One region of the Paenibacillus durus genome, then DNA from elsewhere that is predicted to be linked to it. Evidence: predicted binding sites of a transcription regulator. Region 1 holds the regulator's gene; the other holds the start of a gene.
The links. Region 1 encodes LexA, which represses DNA repair genes until DNA is damaged. Its sites were predicted from a motif close to CGAACATATGTTCG; they were not measured.
Positions count from the first base shown of each region.

Region 1 (3,425 bases):
TATTGCGTCCCTTATAAACGTCGGCTTGACCGGCCTTGGATGAAGAATTAATGGAATCCTTGCCCTCTTTTTTTCTTCTCTTGTTGATCTGCTGTGTGTTGCGTTGAACCATTCTTTCCCAAGAACGGGCCATTTCATTTCCCCCTAGTCTTCCTGAAGTTTCTATGAAAAGACGGCTTCGGCTTGATTAATGAAGATTTCTATTGCCGTCTCGTTCATTTCCTTTGTCATCCACAATTTCAATCGACTCCAATTGAGCGCGGAAATTGCGGCGGACATTACCGAGATATATCTCCCGAAGTTTGGCGCGTTCTGCCAATTCCTCTTCGTTTAGTCCGACGCTCTTAGATTTGCGCGCCAGCTCATTAATGCGATTAACCAGTTCATCTATATTCAAAATGTTCCCTCCTAATTTCTGCTTGATTGTTCATGCCGGCATTAGCGGTAAGTTAAAGGAACCGGTAGAACTGCTCTAAATTCATTCTAACTTTGCCATGAGAAAAAGAGCTTGTCAAGGCGACTCCCCTGAAAGCTCATTTTACTGCATTAGCCTGATATGCTTCTACTCTGTTAATCAGCACTTTGCAAAATTTGCTTCAAGTCGCTAAGGGTATTTGCAAATGATTATTTGTATACGGGAATTGATAATATATCTCCGGCCTGGATATCGGAACCGCTCAAATTATTATGTCGTTTAATAGCATCAATATATACGACAGTTCTCATATCGGAAGCTTTATTCTTAAGAGCGATACTCCAGAGTGTATCGCCGGGCTCCACTACAATCCGCTTCTCCTGCTGTATTGATAACGAACTGGCAAATACTTGGCTTACCACGGTAAATCCCGAAATAATTAGAAGAAGCACAATCATCAGCTTAAAAACATCTTGCTGTTTCAATACGATACATGCTTTCTTGATGATCACTTTAGTGTTCTTTACGGATGGGTTCATATGGCTAGAAACCGCACTCCGGCACGCTGAGGCGGCCTCCGGTGTCTCATTATAAATGCTGCGGTATGTACTATATTTCAACATGTATCATCAACCTCCAAACACTTGTTCTTACTTGCAAAATTAATATAGCACGAACATGTGTTTCGATCAAGAGGTTTTTCGAACGATTGTTCCCCTTTATTTTTTTAGAACTTATGTTTGTGCGAACGGCAGTTCTATGTTATAATTTTCCCAAACATTACTAGATGGGGTGTATTCCGATGTCAAAGATTTCGAGTCGCCAGCTGGCGATCCTGGAATTTATACGTAACGAAGTTCGCAGCAAGGGGTATCCGCCTTCCGTCCGGGAAATTGGAGAAGCGGTCGGCCTGGCCTCCAGTTCTACCGTACACGGGCATCTTGACCGGCTGGAGAAGAAAGGACTTATCCGCCGCGATCCCACGAAACCGCGCGCCATTGAATTGCTGGGCCAGGAAGACTCCGAAAATGTCCAACAATTCGTGCAGACCGTTGCCCGAGTCCCGGTTGTTGGCAAGGTGACTGCGGGTGTGCCGATTACAGCAACAGAGAATATTGAAGATTATTTCCCCCTTCCCACCCATTACGTCGGAGAAAACAAGGTCTTCATGCTTTCCGTTATGGGCGACAGTATGATTGAAGCCGGCATCATGAACGGAGATTACGTCATCGTCCGCCAGCAGCAGACCGCCGATAACGGCGATATCGTGGTCGCAATGACGGAAGACGATGAAGCTACTGTCAAGACCTTCTATAAGGAGCGCGATCATATTCGCCTGCAGCCTGAAAATCCGGCCTATGAGCCGCTCCGGCTTAACCGGGTGAGTATTTTGGGTAAAGTGATTGGATTATTCAGAGACATCCATTAATGGCTGTGCACATTTGAAAGGCGGCCCCGTTTACCGGGTCCGCCTCTTTTCGTACATACTTTTTCAGCATAGCTCTTTGTGCCGCACTTCGATATTCAGAGAAATTAGAACGGCATATGCACTCCCTGCATATTTTATACCGTAAAGGAGTGCTGATCATATGCCTAATTACCGGATCATTGTCGATTTATCCCAGCGCATGTTGTACCTTCTGGATAACGATAAAGTCGTTCGGGGCTTCCCCGTAGGAATCGGCAAAATGTTAACCCAGACACCCGAGGGCGAATACACCATTGTTAATAAGCAGGCAAATCCAGGCGGACCATTCGGCGCATTCTGGATGGGACTTTCCAAGCCCCATTACGGCATTCACGGAACCAATAATCCCGCGTCAATCGGTCATCAGGTTTCGCATGGATGTATCCGTATGTACAATGCCGATGTACTTGAGCTGGCCCGGATCGTTCCGCTGGGTACTAGAGTAACTATTCGTGAATAAATATTAAAAACCGCCAAAAAATGGCGGTTCTATTATGCAAAAAGTTAGTACAACGCGATCAGCTCCATAAAAATGAGGTTGCAATGCCGCGGTCATCCAACTGTTGAAGCTGGACTTTAGGCTCCATTGGCGGATACTGGGTTTCTCTATTATCGTCATTCTAACTGACCAGACTGGCAGTTATTCAAAATAAGCTATCAGGGACGTAATAAACTTGCTGCGTATTTTTTTTATTATCCGGGTCTGTAACTATAGTAAAATAAACGTTGCCGTTTTTGGTCTGTACTCCCTCGATTTCATGGCTTCCCACATTTGTTATATTCACAAGGGTTTTGTATGCTCCTGTGTTTGACATCATAGCAATCTTGGGAGTATCACCTTCTGCGCCGCCTGACGTATATATTTCCGTTTTATCAAGCATATCAGCTCCCTGGAATGATCCGTTCGGTCTTACAATAGCATTTCCCGACTGCGTAAAGCTGGTTACGCAAGCGTTTACCGTAGCTGCACTGTCCATTCGTACCTGTTCATTGCTGTCAAGAAGCTTGTTTAAAGCTACCGTATCATAAATGGACCAAGTAACGGTTCCTTCCGCAGTTTGTACGCGGAAAATCGTATAGTTACTGTTGCCGCCGCCATCAACACGGTAAGTCTCACCTAATCTTGCACCCGTCTTATTAGCGTAATTCAAATAAGTGAACCGATGAAGATCCGTATAATCAAGTGTCGCACCAGACGAGTATTGAAGCCTTGCTACCTGAAGCGACCAGTAATACGGCGTTGAAGAATCAGCTTTTGCACTGAAATAGAAATAGTTAATGCCATTATAGGTGTACATATCCAGCGTTTGTCCGTGACCGGAATTGGTGATGGTCATTTCATCAACATATGTGGCGTCGCTTCCGTTTATGAGCAATCTTGAAAGATAGACTGTTCCCCCGGACCGCTGTGTTACATAAAGATACTTATCAGCAATGTAAGCTTTCTGAACAGCCAGGTTGTGATTAAGTCCTTTGAGATTGTATGCGAGTGTTGCCGTAGCGTTTACAGTACTCTCAGGAGCAGCCGCAAATACGGGTAAG
Region 1 covers NZ_CP009288.1:3,574,168-3,577,592, forward strand. Annotated here, with positions in the region: gene PDUR_RS15130 (hypothetical protein) at 1-133, opposite strand, end outside; gene PDUR_RS15135 (DUF896 domain-containing protein) at 188-397, opposite strand; gene yneA (cell division suppressor protein YneA) at 625-1,038, opposite strand; gene lexA (transcriptional repressor LexA) at 1,218-1,844, shown strand; gene PDUR_RS15150 (L,D-transpeptidase) at 2,005-2,343, shown strand; gene PDUR_RS15155 (helveticin J family class III bacteriocin) at 2,528-3,425, opposite strand, start outside.

Region 2 (3,425 bases), 520 kb from region 1:
ACCCTGCCCCCAGGCTTTTATTACTGTCAATACTTAACCGCTTGGGCTTCCCCAGCCTTGCTGGCCTCCGCCAGATTAAGCATTTCCTGCGCATGATGCAGCGTTTTTTCAGTAATCTCCACACCGCCCAGCATTCTGGCCAGCTCCTTAACCCGTCCATCTTCGGACAGGGCCTCCACCTCGGTCATTGTACGGCCTTCCTGCACCTTTTTACGGATAAGATACTGATGGTCCGCCATGCAGGCCACCTGCGGCAGGTGAGTTATGGAGAAGACCTGGCATGTTGAGGACAGCCGGTACAGCTTATCGGCGATGGATTGCGCTGCACGTCCGCTGACCCCGGTGTCCACTTCGTCGAATATCAGAACAGGGATATCCTCATGCCTTGCGAAGATGCTCTTCATTGCCAGCATGATACGCGACAGCTCTCCGCCCGAAGCAATTTTGCTCAACGGACGCAGCGGCTCGCCCGGATTGGGAGAAATCATGAACTCGGCGCTGTCTATACCCTGCCGGGTCAACCGGATGCGGCGTCCTTCATATTCAACTCCCCGTGGATCATCAAGCGTATCAATCTTAACTTCAAGGGAAGTCCGCTCCATTTGAAGGTCCTTCAGTTCACCTTCGACCTGTGACGCCAGATCCGCCGCACACTGACGCCGGGCTTCGCTAAGCTGCACCGCTGTCTCCATCAGTTCGCTAAGCAGGACGTCCCGCTTAACCGTAAGTTTCTCCAAATGTTCGTCCTTGTTCTCAAGTAAATCGGTTTCACGGGAGATCTGCTCGTAATACTCCAGAATTTGCTCCACGCTGTCGCCGTATTTACGCCGCAGGCCGGAGATAAGATCAAGCCGATTCTCCACTTCTTCCAGCCTTGCCGGGTTGAACTCAATGTCTTCGCGGTAATCGCGCAGCTGGAAAGAGGCATCCTCCAATTGATAAAAAGAGGACTGAAGCTGTTCCAGAACAGGCTTTAGCGCTTTTTCATCATAACGGACAACTTCTTCCAAGGAGGAAATAACGTTGCTGATCGCTTCAAGCCCCTGACGGCCATTCAGCAGCTCGTAAGCGCCGGAGATGGAATCCATCATTTTCTCGCTATAGGATAGTTTGACCCTTTCCTCGGAAAGTAATTCATCTTCTCCCGGCTTTAAGGCAGCAGAAGAGATCTCCTCCAATTGAAACCGGTACAGATCAAGCATCTGATAGCTTTTTTGGCTCGAATCCTGCAGCTCGCGAAGTTCTTTCTCCACCTGGGCAAACTTTGAATATTTCTCCTGGTATTCCGCCTTAAGCGGTCCGATTACAGATTCTCCATACGTATCCAGCAGCCCCAGATGCCGCTCCGGTCTAAGCAGATTCTGGTGCTCGTGCTGGCCGTGGATATTGACAAGCTGCTCACCAATTTCACGCAGCATCGTCAGATTTACCATTTGGCCGTTAACTCTTGAAGTACTCTTTCCCTGGGAATTCAGCTCCCGGCGTATAATTAAATGCTCTTCTTTCTGCGCCCTGATTCCGAGCTTCTCCAGCGTGCTCCAGACCGAATGTCCGCTTGGCAGGCTGAACAGGGCTTCCATCTCCGCCTTCTCGCAGCCGTAGCGAATGGATTCCGCCGAGCCCCTGGCCCCGGCAATCAATCCAAGCGCATCAATGATGATTGATTTGCCCGCGCCCGTCTCACCGGTAAGCACGTGAAAGCCCGGATAAAAGTAGACATCTACCGACTCGACAACCGCCAGGTTGCGAATGGATAATGTTTCAAGCACAAATATTGCACCTCCGACGCATAAATAACATGCCCTATGAACTCTCCCTCATACTAATGATTAGCGAAAGGGAGCTCTTGTAAAGTCCATTCTACTCAAAAAGACGTTAGCCAAGCTAATTTGGCTTCCCGGCAAATTCGTTTAAGATTTACACGGCCATGCTCAAAGTATGACCGAACATAGGTTCGGAGTCAAGGGGTTTTCAGTAAAAAAGTTACTGTCAGGCGAGAAGAACGAAATTAATGCGCAAATGTGAAACATCCGAAGGGGGGCGTAAAAATGGCTATGGAATAGATCGAACAAGATGCTTGAAGATAGCGGACAATGAAGAGGGCAAAGACCCTCCCTTGTCCGGAGCCGATTCATCCCATGCATATAGAGGAAGGGGTCTTTTTTAACGCTGATACTTAAATTAAATGTAACCCATGATTTGTGATACTACTTTTTTGCTGTCCTCCGTCTCCCGGCAGATAATCAAAATCGTATCATCACCGGAGATTGTCCCCATAATTTGCGGCCACTCGATACTGTCGATCAGCGCGGCGACGGAGTTGGCCGTTCCAGGCAGACATTTCATAACAACCAGATTGCCCGAGTAGTCGATGTGCACAAAATTGTCCACGAGCACCCGTCTCAGCTTCTGTGTCGGATTGTAGCGCTGATCGGTTGGCAGCGAATACTTATATCTCCCGTCATCCATCGGAACCTTGATTAGCAGCAGTTCCTTGATATCTCGGGACACGGTTGCCTGGGTAACTTGAAAACCAGCGTTTCGAAGCGCTTCAACCAGCTCATCCTGTGTTTCAATATCCCTATGGGTAATGATTTCTCGTATCTTGATATGTCTTTGACCTTTCATTAATAGCCTCCCGTATATTTAAAAAGTGCTAATCATTCTCTCCATCATCCCTGCCAAAAGTGATCACGTTGACCGTGGCGGCCGGAGCATTCACATAGAGCAGACCCCCAACCCCTGGATAAATCAAAAGATATGGAAGCAGCATATCCCGCAGTCCGCTTCCGGTCCACTCCACCGGACGGCGCGGACGAGCAAGCACGACGAGATACTGTGTGCCATCCTCCGCTGCAGCGATGTAATCGACAAACAGCCGGCTGTACAGCGGAGCGCCGTCAACGTTAAAGGACAGCGGAATTTTCAGCTTGCCGCCGACAACTTCGTAGCCTGCATCTTCCAGCAAACTTACAGCCGGGTGGGGGTTAATCTCATCATTCAGCGGAATATGATCCTGCAAAAAGGAACGCGGCGAGCTCTGGAGCCATACATAAATGCGGTAGACGACCCATACCGCCAGCCCAACGCCGATCACCGCCATAACCGCTTTGTCCGGGCTACCCGACATCCGAATCACCTCGGTGATTTATTCGAGCAGATAGGGCAAAATCCCTCCTAATAGCCAAAAGAAACTCATCTTCTCGATGAGTTTCCATGAGTGGATGCCTGACCGCCGAACGTGCCCGCGGCTTCCGCCACCACGTCTTTCGCGATTGCGGCAAAATCGCCGTAAGACTCGGAGGAAGCCTGATCGTGGGACACTTCCCCCCGGTCAGCGGCTTCGCCGCTATCGTGTACGCCTTCCTGTTCAAGACGCCAGTGAGCCAGAAATTCGATGTTGCCCTCACCGCCCGTGATCGGCG
Region 2 covers NZ_CP009288.1:4,092,546-4,095,970, forward strand. Annotated here, with positions in the region: gene recN (DNA repair protein RecN) at 27-1,769, opposite strand; gene ahrC (transcriptional regulator AhrC/ArgR) at 2,182-2,628, opposite strand; gene PDUR_RS17640 (hypothetical protein) at 2,657-3,130, opposite strand; gene PDUR_RS17645 (TlyA family RNA methyltransferase) at 3,196-3,425, opposite strand, start outside.
Region 2: a site for LexA is predicted at 1,944-1,957, ahead of recN (DNA repair protein RecN). Genes of this name have one in related genera too.